2 regions of the Methylomonas sp. LL1 genome follow, and region 1 is predicted to be linked to the other one. Evidence: riboswitches for the same ligand, from Rfam matches in the RefSeq annotation. Region 1 holds a riboswitch; the other holds the start of a gene.
The links. Region 1 has a riboswitch for cobalamin ahead of IVG45_RS18700 (TonB-dependent receptor domain-containing protein). Riboswitches for the same ligand answer to the same signal wherever they lie in the genome.
Positions count from the first base shown of each region.

Region 2: another riboswitch for cobalamin. It lies ahead of IVG45_RS00330 (CbtB domain-containing protein); the one in region 1 lies ahead of IVG45_RS18700 (TonB-dependent receptor domain-containing protein).

Region 1 is NZ_CP064653.1:3,987,675-3,999,160, reverse strand. It holds gene pgaC (poly-beta-1,6-N-acetyl-D-glucosamine synthase) at 1-141, shown strand, start outside; gene pgaD (poly-beta-1,6-N-acetyl-D-glucosamine biosynthesis protein PgaD) at 138-614, shown strand; gene IVG45_RS18725 (hypothetical protein) at 623-1,849, opposite strand; gene IVG45_RS18720 (transglutaminase family protein) at 1,930-5,211, opposite strand; gene IVG45_RS18715 (proteasome-type protease) at 5,342-6,091, opposite strand; gene IVG45_RS18710 (alpha-E domain-containing protein) at 6,116-7,108, opposite strand; gene IVG45_RS18705 (circularly permuted type 2 ATP-grasp protein) at 7,112-8,539, opposite strand; cobalamin riboswitch at 8,884-9,108, shown strand; gene IVG45_RS18700 (TonB-dependent receptor domain-containing protein) at 9,219-11,027, shown strand; gene IVG45_RS18695 (hypothetical protein) at 11,044-11,486, shown strand, end outside.
Region 2 is NZ_CP064652.1:77,157-88,642, forward strand. It holds gene IVG45_RS00325 (Tn3 family transposase) at 1-2,819, shown strand, start outside; cobalamin riboswitch at 3,080-3,209, shown strand; gene IVG45_RS00330 (CbtB domain-containing protein) at 3,298-3,474, shown strand; gene IVG45_RS00335 (CbtA family protein) at 3,476-4,126, shown strand; gene cobM (precorrin-4 C(11)-methyltransferase) at 4,209-5,009, shown strand; gene IVG45_RS00345 (sirohydrochlorin chelatase) at 5,012-5,836, shown strand; gene IVG45_RS00350 (precorrin-8X methylmutase) at 5,843-6,511, shown strand; gene IVG45_RS00355 (cobalt-precorrin-5B (C(1))-methyltransferase) at 6,562-7,659, shown strand; gene cbiE (precorrin-6y C5,15-methyltransferase (decarboxylating) subunit CbiE) at 7,662-8,969, shown strand; gene cobI (precorrin-2 C(20)-methyltransferase) at 8,959-9,735, shown strand; gene IVG45_RS00370 (cobalamin biosynthesis central domain-containing protein) at 9,728-10,465, shown strand; gene IVG45_RS00375 (cobalamin biosynthesis protein) at 10,476-10,868, shown strand; gene cobJ (precorrin-3B C(17)-methyltransferase) at 10,865-11,486, shown strand, end outside.

The DNA of each region.
Region 1 (11,486 bases):
ACCTATTACTGGATGATCTGGTATCCCTTGATTTACTGGTTGATCAACGTACTGACGACAGCCTGCGGTTTGATCAAGGCCATCATCAAAAAACCCAACGCCCGCGCCATCTGGATAAGCCCAGACCGAGGTCTGCGATGAACAAAAAACCCTTGGTAATCGATTCGCCATCGCTGCAAAGCCTGCGCCAACGCTATCTCTCGACCTTCTTCACCTTTCTGTTCTGGGTGGTCTGGATTTTTTTGTGGACACCGTTAATCACGTTGATCGGATGGTTATTAGGTTTTGACCTGATCTACAGCGAGATGATAGAACTGGAAGGCTACAAGGGCGTGCTCGCCGATTTCGTTTTATTCATCAGCTGCGTGGCTATCATCGGCTGCCTACTGGGTTTTTGGGCCTTATATAACTTCTTGCGTTTCAAGGACGTCGATCGCCGCGCCGCGCTGGCACCGGTGAATAACCGGCAACTATCGGCGTTTTTCGCGGTCGATCCGGCAAGGCTGGCTATTCAACAAAAGACCCAATGCCTGACGGTAAGTTTCGACGCAGACGGCAATATAACCGCCAGCGTGGAATTGAAGTCCAAACCTGGCGGCGTTCGCGTTCAATAAGCCTTCATTCAAGATAAATTGCCTTTAACCCCTTCTTCTTGTCCGGCGGCATAGGTCAACAGCGCCACGTTTTCACGGGTAAAAAAGCCCTGGAAATCGCCGAAGCGCTGGACGTACTCAATGATCAGCGAGGAAAAATCCGAGGCCGAGGAGAAAATCTGTTTCAGGCCTTCCTCGCGCGAACCGACCGTCTCCAGCAAAAAGCCCTTGCCTTGCGCGGCGATGGCTTCGACGATGAAATCGATATTTTCCCGGCCGTTGATTTGTCCATCCTTCACTTCCACCGCGATATGGTGCAAGCGCGGGCCGTAGTTGCGCACGAAGGTCTCGGTCGGGCTGGGCAGTTTATCCAGATGGCCGACACAATAAGGCTGATTGTTGGCGGTAAACACCTTGGCCGGGCTGACCGACTCCGGCAACTGGCGCACGTTTTTGGTGACATTGGTCGAGGAATTCTGATCCTTGATGTCGTAACTGCCCCAGTAGTAATAACTGGACAAGGCCAGGTATTCCAGCAGCGCCGGCTCCCGGTTTTGGCTATAAACCCGGGTGGCCAGATGATCGATCGGCATGATCATATCGGCGATACCCAAGCGCTCCTGCATTTCCTTGCCGCGGTCGTTAGCAGCCTGCGCGGCCGACAGAATCACGCATTCGCCATGGTGATAAACGCGGATGCCGTCCATCGGCCGTTCCATGTAGCCGACCAGATTTTGGGTATAGGGCGATGGTTTGGACAAACTGACATTCAGCGGCAAATCCAGATCGGCCAATTCGCCGACCGAGAAAAACCTAAACTCGCGCTGCTGCTGCTCCGCCACCACGGTATGCCGATCGCTGGCCAACAGAATTTCCCCCAGATAACGGCTATGCGGACGCCGCGCGCCGACCGGATACAGATCGTTCAGACTGCGGAAGATGTCGCTATGCTCGGGATTTTTCACTTCGCGCAACAGAATATCCGGCGAACTCATGTTGATCCGCAGCACATGGGTCATGTGCTTGTCGCTCTCCAACGTCACCAGATATTGATAGGACGTCATCAAGGCCAGCTCGGCGATGTATTCCACCGAATTGCCGGGCTCGACGCTGATCATCAACGCCTCGATCCCGCCTATCATCTCGGTCAGACCGCAGCTATCGCGCTCTTCCAGCAGGCGCTGCAGATATTCCTCGAAAAATGCCGAATTTTGCTTATCGCCGAAGCGTGGCAGATTGGTTGAGCACAGCATCATCAACTCCTCGAAAATTTTTAACTTAATAGGCTTGCAGCCTCGAAACAACCAGCCACTTTGGCCTTTCGCCTTTTAAATCATCACCTCGGCTGCCAACGCAAATCCAGCGTCATCGGAAAACGCGGATTGACTGCCTCGTCCTTGACCCGCATGGCGCCGGCGCTGTGGCCGTGATCCCAGAAACGGGCGCGACGACGGGCTTCTGCTTCATTGGCGTTGACCGGAAAGGTCTCGTAATTGCGTCCGCCGGGATGGCTGACATGATAGGTACAACCGCCAATCGAGCGACCGTTCCAGCTATCCAGTAGATCGAACACCAGCGGCGCATGCACGCCGATACTCGGGTGCAAGGCCGACGGCGGCGCCCAGGCTTTAAAGCGCACCGCCGCCACATATTCGCCGGGAACCCCGGTCGGATGCAGCGGCACCACCCGGCCATTGCACACCACTTGATGCCGGTTGCCGATCATGCCGCTGACCTTGACCTGCAAGCGTTCCACCGACGAATCGACATAGCGGGCGGTACCGGAACCGCTGACTTCCTCGCCCAACACATGCCAGGGCTCGATGGCCTGGCGCAGCTCCATCTGCACGCCTTCGTAGACCACGCCGCCGTAATGCGGAAAACGGAACTCGATAAACGGCGCAAACCAGGCATCGTCAAAGTCATAACCGGCACTGCGCAAATCCCGGCAAATATCGCGCATGTCCTGCTCGATGAAATGCGGCAGCATGAAGCGGTCATGCAAGGCGGTATCCCAATACACCAGTTTGCCGCGATGCGGGGTTTTCCAGAAGCGCGCCACCAGTGCCCGCAGCAACAACGATTGCAATAAACTCATCCGGTAATGCGGCGGCATTTCAAACGCGCGCAATTCCACCAGTCCCAGCCGGCCGGTGGCCGAATCCGGCGAATATAGTTTATCGATACAAAATTCGGCCCTATGGGTATTGCCGGTCAAATCGATCAACAAGTTACGCAGCAATCTGTCCACCAACCAAGGCTGGGCGCTTTCCTGGCCGACCTTGAGCTTTTCCTCCATTTGCTGAAAGGCAATTTCCAGCTCGTACAGATTGTCGTCGCGGGCTTCATCCACCCGCGGCGCCTGGCTGGTGGGGCCGATAAACTGGCCGGAAAACAAATACGACAGCGCCGGATGTTGCTGCCAATAACTGATCAGACTTTTCAATAAATCAGGCCGCCGCAGGAACGGACTATCGGCAGCGGTCGCCCCGCCCAGCGTGATGTGGTTGCCGCCGCCGGTGCCGGTATGCCTGCCGTCCAACATGAATTTTTCGGTCGCCAACCGGGTCAGCCGGGCTTGTTCGTACAGTACTTGGGTCCGGCTTTCCAGCGTATCCCAACTGTCGGACGGATGAATATTGACTTCGATCACGCCGGGATCGGGAGTGACGGACAAGGACAGCAGGCGCGGGTCGCGCGGCGGCGGATAGCCTTCCAGCCGCAACGGTTGTTGCAATTTGGCGGCGCAATCCTCGATGGCCGCCAACAGTTCCAGCCAGACTTCCAGACTGGTCAACGGCGGCATGAAGACATAGAGCATGTCGTCGCGCACTTCCAACGCCAGCGCGGTATGAATCACCTGCTGCGGCATGGGATCGGTATTGATGGGCTCCGGCTCGCGGGCTGATTTGCCGCGCGGATAATCGGCCAGCTTTTCGCGTTCGGCAAAAGGGTCGGTGGGTAACTCGACTTCAAAATCGTCCGGGGCCACCCAGGGCAAGCTACTCAACGGCAGGCGTAAACCCATCGGCGAATCGCCGGGCAACAGATACAAACGTTCGTGCTTTAATGGCCACAGGCTCGATTGCCAGCTTAGCCGCTTTTCGTCCTTGGCTTTCAACGGCAATACGAAGCCCTTGACGGTGGCCAGTCCGGCGCGCAATTGTTTAACCAGCGCGCTGCGTACTTCACCCTGGTGTAAATCGGCGGCGTGCGGATCGATATTGGCCGGCAAGCGGCTTTCCTCGTCCAGCGCCAACCAAGGATCCTCGTAGGCGGGAATCAAATAGCCTGAATTCAGATCCAGTCTACTTGCCAAGGCTTCGGCCAAAGCCCTCATGGCTTTGGCATCGACAGGCCCGGCCTGCTCGGCAATCAAGCTCTGATTCTGCCAAACCGGAACGCCATCGGCGCGCCAATAAACATTTAAGGCCCAGCGCGGCAAGGGTTCGCCGGGATACCATTTCCCTTGACCGAAATGCAAGACGCCGCCGGCGGCGAAACGCGACTGCAAGCGGCGCAATAAATTGTTGGCCAGTTGCCATTTTTCCTGGCCCAGCGCGGCGATATTCCATTCCGCGCCATCCATGTTGTCCACCGAGACAAAAGTCGGCTCTCCGCCCTGGGTCAAACGCACATCGCCGGCCTGTAACTCCAGGTCGATGCCCTGCCCCAAAGCCCGAATAGCCTGCCATTGATCTTCGCTGTAAGGCTTGGTGACACGCGGATCTTCGTGTATCCGGCTGACGACCATCTCCACTTTCAACTGGGCTTCGCAAATACTGGTCATGCCGCTGACCGGCGCGGCCGATGCCGGCGACGCACTGACCGCCAATGGGATATGGCCTTCCCCGGCCATCAAACCGGAAGTGACATCCAACCCTACCCAGCCGGCGCCGGGAATATAGGCTTCGCACCAGGCATGCAGATCGGTGAAATCGGCCGTCGGACCGGCTGGGCCGTCCAGCGGTTTTTCGTCGGCCACCAGCTGAATCAGATAGCCCGATACGAAGCGGGCCGCGATACCCAGTTCCCGTAAAATCCGCACCAACAGCCAGGCACTGTCACGGCAGGAACCGGATTTTTTTTGCAAGGTTTCCTCGCAACTTTGCACGCCGGCTTCCATCCGGATCAGATAGGAAATCTGGCTGTGCAGTTTTTGGTTGAGGCTGACCAGGAAATTAGTGGTGGTAATTTGCGGCGGAATCTCGCGCCGAAATGCTTCCAGCCAAGACGCCAGCAGTGGGCCGGGCGCGGGGGTTTCCAGAAACGGCGCCAGCTCGACCTGCAAGGTCGCGGGATATTGAAACGGATAATGTTCTGCCCAGTCCTCGACGAAAAAGTCGAACGGGTTGATCACCGTCATATCCGCCAACAAATCAACCGTAATATCGATTTCCTTGGTCGGTTCCGGAAAGGTGATCCTGGCTACGAAATTGCCGTAGGCATCCTGTTGCCAATGAATAAAATGTTTTTCCGGCCTGACTTTCAACGAATAACCCGACACCGGCGTACGGCTGTGTACCGCCGGCCGCAGACGAATCTCGTGCGGAGAGGCGACCACCGGACGGTCGAAAACATAATGCGATTTGTGATGCAGGGCAACGCGAATAGTCATGGTTTTGCCGTGTTTATTTATTGTCTGGTGCCGCTATCGCGACGCTGTTTTCATGCCGGTTCCCGCACCGGTATTCAATTATCCGTCGCGCTAGCGAAACCTCTTAAACCAATTTAATCAGCCAACGAAACTAACCCTTCACATCAATATCGGTCATCCAGTCCGGATTGGGCAGCGATGCGAATACCCCTTTCAATCCGTCGCTCCAGCGCCGACTAATCTGGGAAAAATACGGATCATCCTGGGTAATATGCTGTTGAAAACCCAAGGTCAGGCTGGAGCGGGTGTAACAGGCCAGATCGATCGGCAAACCGACCGACAAGTTGCTGCGCATGGTCGAATCAAAAGAGACCAGCACGCATTTCACCGCATCGCTCAACGGCGTATCCGGATTAATCACCCGGTCGATGATCGGTTTACCGTATTTGGTCTCGCCGATTTGAAAGAAAGGAGTTTCCTCGCCGGCTTCGATGAAATTGCCTTCGGCATAAACCATGAAGAGCCGCATTTCCTCGGCCAGGACCTGGCCACCGACGATGAAATTGGCGCCGGAATCGACATTGTTTTGCGCCAAAAACACACCGTCGTGTTTACGCACTTCGCGCAAGGCTTCACCCAGCAGTTGCGCGACCTCGAACATCGAGTCCGCATTCCAGATATTACGCCTATCATCATGGCGGCCATGCTGTTCCAACAGGTTGATGGCGTTCTGGGTAATGGACAGATTGCCGGAACTCAAAATCAGAATCACCCGGTCGCCGGCTTTGACGAAATGCCGCATTTTTTTGAAGCAGGCGATCTGGTCCACGCCGGCATTGGTGCGGGAATCGGAGGCAAACACCAGGCCGGCATTCAGTTTCAGAGCAACGCAATAAGTCATGGCGGATTCAATGGGTTGGCGAGGCTATTGCATTTGTAATGCGGTTCTGCGCACTAGCGGCATCGGTTCAATATGATCGCGGCGCGACATGTAGGCATCGCGGATTTCACGTCCCAACAAGGCCGTGTGTTTCAGAAAATCGGTTAGATATTCGTGCAAGCCCTGGGCGAACACATCCTCTATCAAACCGAAATGCAGGGCCGCATGCTGTTCGCCAGCCTTACGACGCGCTTCCCGGCCGGACATACCATTGATATCCAATAATGCGGCTTCGACTTCGTTCATGCAGGCATGCAGGGATCGCGGCATGTCGTCGCGCAATATCAGCAATTCAGCGACGCGTAACGGCGAAATCACATCCCGATAAATCTTGCGATAAGCTTCAAAGGCACTGACCGATCTCAATACGGAACCCCATTGGTAGTAATCGGCGGCACCGCCGACATCGTTCACGCTGGGCAGCAGAATGTGATATTTGACGTCCAGTATGCGCGCGGTATTGTCGGCCCGCTCCAAAAAAGTGCCGAGCTTGATGAAACTGAGGGCAATATCCTTGTGTATGGTCCCCAAGGTCACGCCGCGAAACATGTGCGACCTGTCCTTGACCCAATCGAAAAAATCCGGGCATTTTTCGACTTTCATGTTGCGCGACAACCGGGTCAGCTCCAGCCAGGTAGCATTGATCACCTCCCACATTTCCGAGGTAATCGCCCCGCGCACCGCCCGCGCATTCTCGCGCGCCAGTTTCAGGCAGCTATAAATGCTGGAGGGATTGTCGGGATCCAACGCCATATATTTTGTAACCGCGTCGGCCCGGGCCAAGCCGTATTTGACTTCATAACTGCCGGCACAGCCGGTGATGTTGAGCGGCGCATACCACAGGTATGCTTCGGCGCCTTCAATGTCCAGCGGCAGCAAGGCCGAGCGATGCGCCACATCCAACACCCGCGCGGTGTTTTCGGCGCGCTCGATATGCCGCGCCATCCAGAATAAATTATCAGCGGTGCGTGCCAGCATATTCTAATCCTCCAATACCCATGTATCTTTAGTGCCGCCGCCTTGCGAGGAATTGACCACCAACGAACCTTCGCGCAATGCCACCCGGGTCAAGCCGCCCGGCACCAATCTTATCTCCTTGCCGGACAGCACGAAGGGCCGCAAGTCGACATGGCGCGGCGCGACACCGGACTCCACCATGGTCGGACAAGCCGACAGCGCCAACGTGGGCTGGGCGATGAAGTTGGAAGGCTCGGCCAGGATGCGTTGTTTGTATGCCTCGATCTCGGTTTGCGAGCTGGTCGGCCCGACCAACATACCGTAACCGCCCGAACCTTGCACTTCCTTGACTACCAGTTCCGGCAAATGCGCCAACACGTATTTCAAATCCTCGCTCTCGCTCAAGCGCCAGGTCGGCACGTTCGATAGCAACGGCGCCTCGCCCAGATAAAAACGAATCATCTCCGGCACGTACAGATAAGTGGACTTATCGTCCGCCACGCCGGTACCAACGCCATTGGCCAAGGAAACATTGCCGCTGCAATAGGCACCGAGCAAGCCCGGCACGCCCAAGGCGGAATCCGGCCGGAATGCCAGCGGGTCGAGAAAATCGTCGTCAACCCGGCGATAAATCACATGCACCTGCTGCGGACCTTCGGTGGTGTACATGTAAACCTTTTGCTGATGTACGAACAAGTCCTGACCTTCAACCAACTCCACTCCCATTTGGCTAGCCAGAAAGGCGTGCTCGAAATAGGCGCTGTTATAGGCACCGGGCGTCATCACCACAATAGTCGGATCGGAGACATGCACCGGCGCTGACTCGCGCAGGGTATCCAACAGCATTTGCGGATAATGCTCGACCGGTTCGACCGTATGATTGGCAAACAACTCTGGAAACAAGCGCATCATGGTGTTGCGATTTTCCAGCATGTAGGACACGCCGGACGGCGTGCGCAGATTGTCTTCCAGCACATAAAAATCGTTTTCCGCCACCCGCACCAGATCGATACCTGCAATATGAGCATAGACCTGATTCGGTAGATCGACGCCCTGCATTTCCTTGCGGTACAAAACGTTATCCAATATCTGGCGTTCACCGATCACGCCCGCCTTAATGATTTCCCGGTCGTGATAAATATCGTGCAAAAAGGCATTCAACGCCCGCACCCTCTGCTTAATGCCCAACTCCAAACGACGCCACTCCGCCGCGCCAAAAATACGCGGCACGATATCGAACGGAATCAAGCGCTCGGAGCCGGCGGTTTCGCCGTAGACCGCGAAGGTGATGCCCAGACGCCGAAACAATAGTTCCGCCTCCGCGCTTTTGCGCTCCATGGTGCCTTCCGGTAATTGCGCCAGCCAACTGGCATAAGGTTGATAAATATCACGCACCACACCATCGTCTGCGTGCATTTCGTTAAAGAAAGTCTTGGTAGGCTGGGTACTCATCGATGGCCTGCTGGTATGGGGTTTATAGTTAGTCTACTGCAAGAGACATGCCATTAGTCTGAAACGGCGAAACGCGCGACCGGGTAAGCCATTATTGCACCAAATAGGCGTAGAGCTCAGTGCATCCGCACCAAACCGGGGATTTTGCCAAACCGGCGGGATAAGAATGAAGCCATACATTCGATTATGGCAAGCCTCCCAAGCCCGAGCGAGGGCAAGCCTATGCCCAAACTTGAGGCAAAGTTAACCCATCGAAGATGGACTGCCCGGAATTGGCCGAACTGATGGTTGTTTTTGCCGGCGGGCGGAGATTAAGCTTGTCTTCTTCGGCCTAAATACCTAAAATCGTCGTCCCTCTTTCAGGTGTCCGGTTCAGAACCTTTGATCCGGCTTAAACAGGAAGTCGGTGCGGTGTCTTACTAACAAGCCACCCAAGCCGACGCTGCCCCCGCAACGGTAGATAAGTAAAGAGCTGCGTTCAAAGCCACTGTGCGTTTGCATGGGAAGGCCGCAACTCAGGCAACCCGCCACTTATAAGCCCGGAGACTGGCCAGGAAGATCATTCGAGACAGCGGAGGGCTGTTCACGGAATGGTCAGAGCCTGCCTCCGTCTTTTTCGTTTGCCGTTTATTCCTCTGTCGTATATTTACCCTGATGCGCGGTGGGCGCAGAGGACAACATGCAAAAAAATTTATTCCTATCCATGCTGCTGACGGCTGTCGGCGCCTCTTTATCGACTCAGGCGGCCGGCAACGATGAAGCCGCCAATCTTCCCGAAACAGTGGTAACGGCAACCCGCACCGAAACAGTCAGGAACCAACTGGCCACCGCGACCACCGTTTTCAACCGTGAAGATATCGAGCAGTTGCAAGTCAGGACTTTGCCGGATTTATTAAAAACCGCGCCCGGTATCGATGTTACCGAAAACGGCGGTTACGGCAAGCAAACCAGTATCTTCATGCGCGGCACCAACTCGGATCACGTTTTAGTGCTGATTGACGGCATCAAGGCCGGTTCGGCCACATCCGGCACCAGCGCGTTTCAGTTCATTCCGATCGAGCAAATCGAGCGGGTCGAAATCATCAGAGGTCCACAATCCAGCTTGTACGGCTCGGAGGCCATCGGCGGCGTAATTCAGATTTTTACCCGCAAGGGCGCGCAAAAAGACCAGCCCAGCATCACGTTGGATGCCGGCGCCGGCTCTTATGACACCTTTAACACGGCCGGCACCGTCAGCGGCAAGTGGCAAAACAGTTGGTATAGCCTGGGCGCCTCGCACATTAATAGCCAGGGCTTCGATGCCCGCCGGCCGGCACCGGGCGTCAATGATCCCGACCGCGACGGCTACTACAATACCGGCCTGAACGCCCGAGTCGGCCACCGTTTCGACAACAACGCCGAAATCGAAGCGTTCTTCATGCGTTCATTCGGCAAGACCGAATTCGATGGCACACCCAATAAAACCGACTTCGTCAACCAAGTGGTGGGTACATCCGGTAGCTTCGACATTCTGGACAATTGGCGCTCAACCCTGCGCTTCGGCCAAACTCAAGACGAAAACGACAATTTCCGGCCTAACGGCTTGTTCTACAGCCGATTCAACACTACGCGCTGGAATGCCACCTGGTTGAATCAGATCACACTGGCGGCCGATCATCAGTTGACCCTGGGAACCGATTACCGAGTCGATGAAATACAAAGTTCCACTCGCTACAACGAATCCTCGCGCTATGACGTCGGCGTCTTCGGCGAATTACATAGCCGGATATTCGATAGCCATTTCCTGAATGCCTCCGTGCGCTGGGATGAAAACGAAGCCTTTGGCGATAGCGTCACCGGTAACGTTGGATGGCGTTATAATTGGGACTACGGACTCAGTGCCTTCGCCAGTTTCGGTAATGCCTTCAAGGCGCCGACATTTAATCAGCTGTATTTCCCCAATTACGGCAATCCGGATCTGCAAGCGGAAACATCCACCAGCTTCGAGGCCGGCATTGCCGGCAATCATGATTGGGCAAGCTGGGAAATTCGGGCTTACCATACCAATATCGATGATTTGATCGCGATTTTTCCGGTCGAAAACCTGGATAAAGCCCAAATCGACGGCATCGAGGCCGAGTTGTCCAGCCAAATACTGGGCTGGAGAAATACCTTGAACATGGCGATGCTGAGCCCCCGAGATAGAGTCACTAATCTGCGCCTGGCGCGCCGAGCCGAACAAACCCTGTCCTATGATTTGTCCAGGGCGTTTGGCGATTTCGATCTGGGAGCCCATGTACTGGCCCAGGGCAACCGCTTCGATGACCGCGCCAACCGGATCGAAGTCGATGGCTTCGTCACCGTTGATTTGCGCACCGCATACCACATCGACAAACACTGGATGCTCAGCGCCAAACTGAATAATCTGCTGGATAAGGACTATGAAACCGTCGATACTTACAACAATGCCGGGCGTAATTTTTTCTTTTCCATTCACTACAACAACTGATCCTTGGAGCAACAACATGATCAATAAATCCACCTTAGCTGTTAAACCCGGCGCGGTTGCGCTGATGGCGCTGATGGCCGCCACCCGCTTCCATCATTTCGGGACGCCGTTCGCCTTGCCGGATGCTTCTCTAGCGATATTTTTCCTGGCCGGCCTGTGGCTGGGTGGCCGCTATTTGTTCGCAACGCTGCTATTGGAAGCCGGCCTGATCGATTACCTGGCCATCACCAAGCTCGGCGTCAGCGATTATTGCGTATCCAAAGCCTATGTGTTTCTGATCGCCAGTTACGGCTCGATGTGGCTAGGCGGCAAATGGTGCCGGCAGTTCGATCGTTTAAGTTTGCTTAACGCGGCTCAACAATTTGCCGCGCTGGTGGTTTCCACCTCGCTGGCGTTTCTGTTTTCCAACGGCAGTTTTTATTGGCTGTCGGGCCGTTATCCCAACGGTTCATGGGCCCA
Region 2 (11,486 bases), on a different replicon from region 1:
GGTATTTCCCCGACCAGGCATTAGATAAGATCAAAACCCTTTCCAAGCCGACCCGGCTCGAACAGCAACAAATCATCCTCCAGTTATTCGACTATCGCCTATGCGACGGCGAGGCCAAGGCGGCACTGGAACTGAAAGCGCAGCGGGTCGCCATGCTGTCGACACAGCCGATTTACATCCTACGCGAAACCTTACAATACCTTACTAACCAACGCCTAATTGCTCCTGGCTACACTTATCTACAGGACATGGTGAGCCGAGTAGTGACTGGCGAACGTCGGCGAATTACGGACTTACTGAAAAAAGCCGTGACGCCGGATGTCGACAAGCAGCTCGAAGCCTTGCTTGAGTCCGAGGAAGGCATGTATCGCATCAGCCTACTCAAACACGAGCCTAAGGATTTCAGTTACCGCGAGTTACGCCAGGAGGTTGACCGCCGCAAATTTTTTCAGCCGCTGTATGAATTCGGGCAAAGCTTTCTGGGTACTGCCGGCCTGTCCAATGAGAGTATAAAATACTATGCATCATTGGTTCCGTTCTACTCCGTCTACAAGCTGCGGCGCATGGCGGAACCCACAACACGCCTGTATTTGCTGTGTTTCGCCTTTCATCGCTTTCGGCAAATCAACGATAATTTGATCGAAGCCCTGATTTGTCTCATTGGCCAATACGAGAAACAAGCCAAACTTGCCGCCGACGAGGCCATGCAGCAAGCCATCAACGAGGCCGGCGCGAATCTACAGGCGGCAGGCCAAGTTCTGGAACTGTTCATCGACAATTCAATCCCTGACGAAACACCGTTTGCGGCCATCAAGGAAAAGGCTTTCGAGCTACTCAACATCGAGAGCTTTCCTGTCGTATCCGGTTTTATGCGTAACATCGAATTCGATAAAACCGCTTTTGAATGGTCGTATTACGGCACGCTACGGCACAAATTCAAGCTCAATTTACGGCATTTGTTCTGTAACCTCGATTTCGTCTGCCTAGTGTCGGATGAACCACTGTTGGAAGCCATTTTGTTTCTACAGGAGCTGCTACGCCAAGGCAAGACACCACGACAAATGAACCCGTCCAACTTCCCGACCGGAATCATCGCAAAGAATTTGCAGCGGTATTTATATACCAAGGCGGAAGAACAAAAAAAGAAAACCCTAGAGGTTGATCGCTATGAGTTCCTGGTATACCGCGAGCTACGGAAGGCGCTTGAAGCCTGTGACGTATTTGTTCGGGATAGTAACGAATTTCGCAGCTTTGATGACGACCTGATCAACGCCGAGCGCTGGAATAAGGATAAAGACGCAATATTGCAAGAAATCGGCGCCCCGATTCTGTTGACACCAATCCAGGATACGTTAGACGCGCTCAAGCGGGAACTGGAAGCCAAGTACAAATCAGTGAACCAGCGCATTGAAAGCGGCGACAATAAACATATCAAAATCACCGGTAGCGGGGACAAACTTCGCTGGACGTTGGTTTATCCTTCCGAGGAAGAGCCAACCAACAGTCCGTTCTATGGTCAATTGCCAAGTATCGGCGTGGCCGACCTGCTTTGGTTTGTCGCTGAAAGAACAGGATTCTTGAAATCATTTGCCCACGTTTTGGAACGCTACGTTAAACAAGATGCCGATCCGAAACTGATCCTGGCCTGTATCGTTGCCATGGGTACCAATATGGGTTTAAGGAAAATGGCGGAAGTCTCAGGGCTTAGTCATTCTGCGTTGCTGACGACGGCGCGCAATTTCCTGCGGGCGGAAACGCTGCATGCAGCGAATGACGTCATTTCCAACGCTACGGCTGCGTTACCCGTTTTCCAAGCGTACGACATCCACCACCAGAAGCATTCTAGCAGTGACGGCCAGCATATAGTCACGCAGATCGACACGATCAATGCCCGACACTCCAGCAAGTTTTTCGCGCTAAAGAAAGGCGTAAACTCCATTACCTTGGCCATAAATCATGTCCCGATTAATGCCAAGATTATCGGTGCGCACGAACATGAATCACATTTCGTGTTCGACATCCTGTACAACAATACAACGGAGATCAAGCCGGAAAGGCATTCGACGGACACGCATGGCACCAATCAAGTGAATTTCTTTATCTTGCGCGTCTTCGGCTACCAATTTTCGCCACGTTATCGTGACCTGCATAAAAAGATCGATAGCCTAGTTGGGTTCCAGCACCCAAGCCGTTATGGCGATGCCTTGTTTAAGCCATCGCGTAAGGCCTTTGATACCTTAATATGCAAGGAGTGGCCGAATATCCAGCGCATTCTGGCTTCGCTTGCACAAAAAGATGTGACCCAAGCAACCATAGTGCGTAAGCTCGCCAGTTATAAGCGGCAGAACCAGACCAAGAAGGCACTATGGGAATTGGACAATATTTATCGGTCACTTCATATCCTTGATTTCATCGATGACCCGATACTCAGGCAGCGCATCCAAAAGGCGCTTAATCGCGGCGAGGCGTATCATCGCATGCGACGAGCCATTTCCTATGTCAATGGCGGCAAATTCCGGGTAAAAACCGAAGCGGAGCAGCAAATCTGGAACGAGTGTTCCCGGCTCGTTGCCAACGCCATCATCCACTACAACACGCTGATCTTGTCGCGGGTGTATGAGCAAAAACTAGCAGCCGGCGACCAGGATGCTATCGAGATCATTAAGGGGACTTCGCCAGTCGCCTGGCAAAATGTGAATCTGATCGGTAAGTTTGAGTTTACGGAAGAAAACACCAAGGTTGACATTGATGCGTTGGTTGCACGATATAACGATCCTGATTTCTGGCGTAAATCGGTTGAGGGAGATGGAGTTCCTTAGTGAAAAAACCATCTTTTTCGACACATACTCAGCTATATTCGATTGCTTGCTTGTTATGCTCATCTCCTCTATTGCCTCTCGCAGAGGGTAATCTCCACGTACTGATAGAAAAGGGAGTAGCAGGAAATCACTTTTCTACGAAACGGCTACTTTTAAAAGCTTATTGTCGCAATTTTGCTCTGTTTCGAGCCGAGAACTTGTAATTCCAATGCCTTGGCTCAACCACATATCGTTTGCCATATTGCCCTTGCCAGCATAGAATCACGCCTTAGCTTTAAGGTTCCCGCGCTACGCGGGTGAAACTGGAAGTCGGTTAAATGCCGACGCTGCCCCCGCAACGGTAGGTGATTCGTCACGAGCCCGGAGACAGGCCTAAAGCTGTAGTCAACAGCATTGCGGAGGGCGATCTGTCAAATCGGTTTTTTTGGTTTGTCATCCCGTGCTGTTATTCCGTTTATCAGATCCGGGAACGTTAACCATGAAAACACTCGCTGCATCCACCGCTATATCAACTTCAAAATTCCTGCCCGGCTTCAGTGCCATCGTATTGGGTCTAACCGTCGTTTTAGGTTTGGGCTTTTTGCAGGATGCCAACAATTACCTACATAATGCCGCCCACGACGGACGCCACAGCGCTGCCTTTCCTTGCCATTAACATGGCTGATTTTCGTAAGCTGGTCGCCGTCTCGCTACTGGCGGGATTATTGGGCGGCTTGTTACTCAGCCTGCTGCAACACTATCAAACCCTGCCGTTGATTTTGGCCGCCGAACAGTTCGAAACGCCATCGACTGAAGAACATGTGCATGACTGGCTGCCAATGGATGGCTGGCAACGTAATGGTTTTACCCTGATATTCAATGGCCTGACCGGTTTTGGTTTTGCCTTGTTAATCAGTGCTTCGATGTACTGGCGGGATCAACGCGGTTATCTGTATGGACTGGGCTGGGGTTTAGCCGGTTATTGGGTGTTTTTTGTCGCGCCATCGTTGGGTTTGCCGCCGGAATTGCCCGGTACCGACAGCGCCGAATTGCATAGTCGCCAAGCGTGGTGGCTATTTGCAGCAACGGCCACGGCCATGGGTTTGTTTGGCCTGTTTTTGACCAAACAACGTTGGCTGCAAGTCGGCGGCGCCGGCTTATTGGCTTTGCCGCATCTGATCGGCGCGCCACATCCGGAAGTTGCCCACGCCTTGGCGCCCGAAGCATTACAACAGCATTTTGTAGTATGGACCTCTATTAATAACGCCATTTTCTGGCTAGCCTTGGGCGCGATATCCGGCTGGTTGCTGCGTAAACTGGCATTTTAATGATGATTACCGGCTCGTTGCAGGCTTCTTATTTGCACCTTTATTTCCCATTCAACCCGCAAGTCGCGGCTGGATTTTTTTTATGAGCGAACTCGCGAAAGTCTGGTTTGTCGGCGCTGGGCCCGGCGACCCGGATTTAATCACCGTCAAGGGCCGCGACTTAATCGCCAAGGCTGACGCCATTTTGTTCGCGGGCTCACTGGTACAGGCCGCCGCGACACAATGGGCGCCGAGCGGCTGCGTGATCAAAGATTCCAAAGACATGACCCTGGAGCAGATTAGCGGCTGGCTGATAGCCCAAGCCGGGCCGGGAAAAGTCGTGATTCGCCTGCAAACCGGCGACCCCGGTTTGTACGGCGCCTTGATCGAAATGGTGCAGCCGCTGGATGCGGCCAGTATCGCGGTTGAAGTCGTGCCGGGCGTCTCGTCGGCTTTTGCCGCGATGGCCTGCGCGGTGGAGAGCCTGACCTTGCCGGAAGTCACGCAAACCGTGATTTTGACCCGCGTCGAAGGCCGCACGCCGATGCCGGACGGTGAATGCTTGCAGGAACTGGCCAGCCATCACAGTACCTTGTGCCTGTTTTTATCGATTACCTTGTTGCCCACGATCGAGCGTGAACTGAAAGCCGCCGGCTGGGCGGATGACGCCCCGGTATTGGTGGTTCACAAAGCCAGCTGGCCTGATGAACAACAGATTATTCGCGGCACGCTGGCCGATATTCGAGAACGCTGCCGGGCCGCCAAGATCAACAGCCAGGCCATGATCGTCATCAGCCCCACCTTGGGCTCACGCCATTGGTCGTCGTTAAAAAAATCCAAACTTTACGATGCCGGGTTTACCCATCGTTTTCGCCGTGCCGAACGGCCTCAGTCTAAGGAATAAGCATGACAACCACCGTTCTCTTAGTCGGCCACGGTTCACGTAATCAGGCCGGTAACGATGAAATTCGTCAATTTCAGCAGCAATGGCAAGCCCAACACCCCGATTGGCGCATCGAGTTGTGCTATATCGAATTGGCTGACGTACTGTTGCCCGAGGGTCTTCAGCGCGCCGCGCAAGGTTCTGACCGTGTGATTGTGGTACCGCTGATAATCAGTGCCGCCGGGCATGTGAAGATGGAGATTCCCGAGCATATCGAAGAAGCCCGCGAAAAATTTCCAACGGTCGAATTCATCTACGCGCCGCATCTGGGCAGCAACGAAACCATGCTGGCCATCCTGCAAAAACAACTGAAAAGCGCACTGAAAACACTGGCGATGCCGGATCCCAAAACCACCGGGGTGATCATTTTGGGACGTGGTTCATCGGACAAAGTCGCCAACGGTGAATTGGCCAAACTGGCACGCTGGCTGTTTGAAGCCACCGAGCATGAACTGATCGATATCGCCTTCACCGGCATTACCCATCCACGTCTGGAAACCGCCGTGCAACGTCAGGTGCGACTCGGCATGACGCAGATTGCGATTTTGCCTTATTACCTGTTCACCGGCTTGCTAATCGAGCGTATCGGCAAACAGGTCGAGCGCTTGCAAAGCCAATATCCGCGGATTGCGTTTGGTTCCGGTACTTATTTTGGTTTTGATCCGGCGATTTTTAAATTGCTGGATCAACGGGTGATCGAAGCCAGCGACCCGGTCGCGCCGCAAATGCTGGAATGCGACGGTTGCCAATACCGCGAGCAAGCCGAACATCACCACCATCATCACTAAGTCGCCATGAGCCAAAATAGTCAGACCGAACAACTCACCCAGGCCGGGCAACAGATCGAGCACGATTCTTTTGCCATCGTCGACCGCGAAGTCGGCAAGCACCCTTATTCCGATGACCAATGGCAAGTGGTGCGACGCATGATCCACGCCACCGCCGATTTTGAATTCAACGGCCTGACCGAGTTTTCCGAGCAGGCGGTTGAAGGCGGTATTAAAGCGATTTTAAATAGTGCGCCGATAGTCGCCGACGTGGAAATGATTTGCGTCGGCCTGTCGCAGCCGCGTCTGGCACACTTTGGCATTAGCGCCCGCCAGTTTATCGCCGATGCGGACGTCATAGCCGCGGCCAAACAAGTGAACAGCACCCGCGCGGTGCAAGCCATGCGCAAAGCGCAGCGCCTGGGTTTAATCGATGGCGGCATCGTCGCCGTCGGCAATGCACCGACCGCATTGCTGGAAGTGTTGCGCATGATCAGAGAAGAAGGCATCAAACCGGCGCTGATCGTCGGCATGCCGGTCGGTTTTGTCTCGGCTGCCGAATCCAAGGATTTACTCGCTGAATTACACGATGTGCCCTGGATCATCACCCGTGGCCGCAAAGGCGGCTCGACGCTGGTGGTGGCCGCCATACATGCCTTGCTGAGCCTGGCGGAAACCCGGCAGATGCATGGTTAGAAATATCGTAGGGTACGCGCTGCGTACCCCACAAGGCTGATCGCATGGCAATGCCTGAACGCAAACCCAAAGGCACCCGCAAGGGTTACACCACCGGCGCCTGTTCGACTGCGGCGGCGCGGGCGGCCGTATTGGGTTTGCTGAATGGTCGCGTGCCGGACACCATCGACTGCGTGCTACCCAATGGTCAAGACGTGGTGTTCAAAGTCGAAGAAAGCTTCGTACAGAACGGCAGAGCGCATGCGGTCATTGAAAAAGACGCCGGCGACGATCCAGATTGCACCAATCACGCTCGGCTGACAGCGGATGTAATCTGGATAGAACAACCGGACACTATCGTATTGCAAGGGGGCGAAGGCATAGGCCAGATCACGCGCCCCGGTTTGGGTCTTGAGGTTGGCGGCCCGGCCATCAATCCGGTTCCGCGCAAAAATATCGAACACAATATCCGTCTAATCGCCGCCGAAGCCCTAAAAACCAGAGGCTTACAGGTGACCCTCTCCGTGCCGGACGGCGAAGAGATGGCAAAAAAAACCCTGAACTATCGTTTGGGCATCATCGGCGGTATTTCGATTTTAGGTACGACCGGGATCGTGCATCCGTATTCCACGGCGGCGTTTCGGGCTAGCGTGGTGCAAGGCGTTGAGGTGGCGGCCAATCAGGGTCAGGCTAGTGTGGTCCTGACCACCGGCGGCCGCACCGAGAAATTCGTGATGCGCGAATTGCCCGAGCTGGATGAAAGCTGTTTCGTGCAAATGGGTGACTTTCTGACCCCGGCATTGGAGGCCGCCGACCGTTGCGGCATTCAAAACATCATCATCGGCGGCATGGTGGGCAAGCTGACCAAAATGGCCCAAGGCGAAACCATTACGCATGCCGGCCGCGCACCGGTTGACGTGGAACTGGTCGCCGATATTGCCCGCAGCATCGGCGCACCGGCTGAAGTGTGCGATGCCATCGCCGCGCAGGAAACCGCCCGTTACGCATCGGAATGCATGGCGGAACTGGGGCTTGAACGCGCATTTCATGTCGAACTGGCCAAGCGGGTCATTGCGACGCTGGAAAGCCGTTATCCCGGACGGTTTCACATCAGCGTTCTGGTGTGTGATTTTGACGGCAACAAACTGGCGGAAGCCGGAAGGATTTGATCATGCAAGCCATGTGCAGTTTTATCGGCGTACTCGATAACGGCGCCGCCAGCCTGAGCCAGGAGGCCTTGCAGGTATTACACGAAGCCCAACACGTCATCGCCGGTAGCCGTCTGTTGGCAACGCTGGCTAAAGACATTACCCAGGCCAGACACTACGACTTAACCGGGCAACTCAAACAAGTGCCGGATTGGATCAATGCCGCGTTGGCACAAAATGAAGCCGTAGCAGTACTGGCGACCGGCGATCCCTTGTGTCACGGTATCGCCGGTTTTTTGGCCGGCAAACTGGATCCGGATCGTGTGCGCATCTTGCCCAATCCGAGCACGATACAATTGGCCTTTGCCGAATTGAAATTGTCCTGGCAAAACGCCACCATCGTTTCAGTGCACAGTCAGGATGCCGGCGAATGGATGCGAGGCACCAAGCCCGATCACGGCTTGTACGAATTGGCCCAGCGCTGCCGTCAACACACATTATTGGCGGTTTTGACCAGCCCGGACAACACGCCGGCGCGCATTGCCCGCTTATTGCAAATCGAAGGCTTGGCCGATGCGTTCGAGATGGCGATTGCCGAAGCGCTGAAACAACCCGAACAGCTCGTCAGCGGTTGGCTGAGCATTGCTGAAGTGGCCCAAAACAGCTATCGCGATCCCAATGTAGTGATTCTGAAACGCAGATCGGCTGTGCCGGCACCGGTACTGTTTGGCGTCAGCGACGACCTGTTTCAGCAGCGCAAACCGGAAAAAGGCCTGATCACCAAACGTGAAGTGCGCGCGGTATCGCTGGCCCGCATGCAATTGACGCGTCGCAGCATTGTCTGGGACATCGGCGCCGGCTCAGGCTCGGTCGGACTGGAGGCGGCGCGGCTGTGTCCGGAGGGTCATGTATTTGCGATCGAAAAAAACGCCGATGATATTGCCAATGTCGAACAGAATCAGGCTGCCTGGGGTATCAGCAATTACAGCGTCGTGCAAGGCAAGGCGCCGCAATTTCTCGACACCTGGCCCGATCCGGATGCGGTATTCATCGGTGGTTCCGGCGGGGAATTGGCCGAACTGATCATCTTTTGTTTAGGTCGTTTGCGCCCGGCAGGTTGGCTGGTGATGAATTTTGTTACGTTGGAAAACCTGTCCACCGCCGTCGACACCCTGAAACAACTCGGCGCAGACTGGGACGTCTGTCAGATTCAAGCCTCGCGTAGTAGTCCGATTCTGGCTATGCATCGCTTACAGGGCGAAAACCCGGTGTGGATCGTGTCGGCCACCCATTCTTTACAGCCCATATCAAGCGGTCACGATGAACACTAAACTTGGCACTCTCTACGGCATCTCACTCGGCCCCGGCGACCCTGGCCTGATTACCCGCCGTGCCTGGGAATTACTCGCAGGCAATGGTCATTGGACCTATCCGGTGCGCAAAAAAAATAGCGAAAGTTATGCCTTGGACATTGCCTTGCGCGCCGGTCTTGAATGTCCACAAGCCCATACTGCGCTGCATTTTCCGATGACTCACGATGCGGATATTCTGGCTCGCTATTGGTTGGAAGCCGCAGAGACCGTGCTCGCACTATTGCAACGCGGCGACGATGTATTGTTTTTGGTGGAAGGCGACGCGTCAACTTATTCCACCTTCGGCCACTTACAACGTAGCGTTCGCGCTTTGCAAGCCGATGTCAACGTGGAGATCGTGCCCGGCGTATCGTCGTTTCATGCCGCCGCCGCGCGGGCGGGCGAAGCCTTGGCCGATGTCGACGATACTATCGCCATTGTGCCGGCCGGTTACGGCATCGCGCAGATAGAACGCATGTTGAACGACTTCGATACCTTAGTATTGCTCAAGGTCAAACCATTGTTGGATGACATTATCGATCTGTTGCGCCGCCGTGATTTACTGGCCCACGGTTGGTTCGTCGAGAAAGCCGGCGCCCCGGAAGAACGCATGGTGCATGACCTAGTCAGCCTACAAGGGCAAAAAGTGAATTACTTGTCTTTACTCATTATTAAAAACCCAGGCCGTCAACGCAGCGAAATGCAGCGCGGTTGCCGCAAGAAAAAGGACACAAGCGATGAATGAAGTGCGTGTCGCCCTGGTGGCGATTACCAAACATGGTGCCGGTATTGCCTCCCGGCTAGCACCACAACTCCCCGACGCGGAGGTGGTGGTGTCGGAGAAACAAGCCGAGCATTTGGGCGATTTTGCCAATCCGCGCCGCGTGTACCAGGGGGCATTGAGCGCGCAAATCGGCGAGCTGTTCGCGGCTTATGATCAAATTATTTTTTTGGTGTCACTGGGCGCGGTGGTACGGCTGATTGCGCCGCATCTTAAATCCAAGGATGAAGACCCTGGTGTGTTGGTGATCGACGACGCCGCCGAATTCGTGATTCCGGTGCTGTCCGGCCATGTCGGCGGCGCCAACGCCTATGCGGAAAAAGTCGCCGCGCTGCTAAATGCCACGCCAGTGCTGACCACGGCGTCGGATGTCGGCAAAACCATTCCGGTGGACATTTTGGGCCGCGAATTGGGCTGGCAAGTGGAAGCCCCTAAGATCAACATCACCCGCGTGTCGGCGGATGTGGTCAATCAACTGCCGATTGCCTTCGTGCAAGAAGCCGGTAGTTCGAATTGGTGGACGCGGCCAACGCCGTTACCGGCCAATATTCATCTGTTCCAGCGCTTCGAGGACGTCAACACCGAACAATACCGGTCGATTCTATGGGTCACACACCGCGCAATCGATCCGGCTGTTTGGCAGCAACTCGATGAGCGACTGGTGGTGTACCGGCCGCCGCTGGATCAAACCTAAACACCAACTTATGAAAGTCATGATTGGCATGGGTTGTGACCGTAATGTCAGCTTGGAGACTTTGCGGCAAGCCTTGGCTCAGGCCTTATGGCAATGTGGACTGGACGTGTCTGCGATAGCCGGTTTGGCCAGCATCGACAAAAAAAATGATGAAGCAGCCTTGTTACAACTGGCCCAAATATTCGATTGGCCGTTGTATTTTTACCCGGCTGAAGCACTGGCCAGCATCCCGGTACCGAATCCATCCGAGGTCGTCATGAAATACATGGGTACCCCGGCGGTGGCGGAAGCGGCCGCTTTGAAAGCCGCCAATGCCGAGTTGTCGGATTTACTGGTCGAGAAACATAAATATTGCGGTGCGGACGGCAAGAATGCCACCGTTTCGATAGCGAGAATCAAATGACAAAAGCAGGCAAAATTTTATTGGTCGGTATCGGCCCCGGCAATCACGAGCACATGACAGCCCGTGCCCGTCAGGCCATCGCCGAAGCCGACGTAGTGATCGGTTACAGCACCTATATCAAATTGGTGCAAGACTTGCTCGATGGCAAGGAAGTCATCAAAAAAGGCATGACAGAAGAGCTGGATCGTAGCATCGAAGCCTATGAACATGCCAAGCAAGGCAAAATCGTCGCCATGGTGTCGTCCGGCGATATCGGTGTTTACGGTATGGCAGGACCCACTTATGAACTGCTGCTGGAAAGCGGCTGGACGCCGGATGATCCAATTCAAGTGGAAGTGGTGCCCGGTAGTACCGCTTTGTCTAGTTGCGCATCCTTGGTCGGGGCGCCGTTGACGCATGATTTTTGTTCGATCTCGCTGTCCGATTTACTAACGCCTTGGCCGGTGATCGCCCGCCGCCTGGAAAGCGCGGCGCGAGGGGATTTCGTGGTGGCTTTATACAACCCGAAAAGCGGCCGTCGCACTCAGCATATCGTTGAAGCACAAAATATATTGCTGCGCCATCGTAGTCCGGACACGCCGGTTGCCATCGTCAAATCCGGTTATCGAGCTCGTCAAC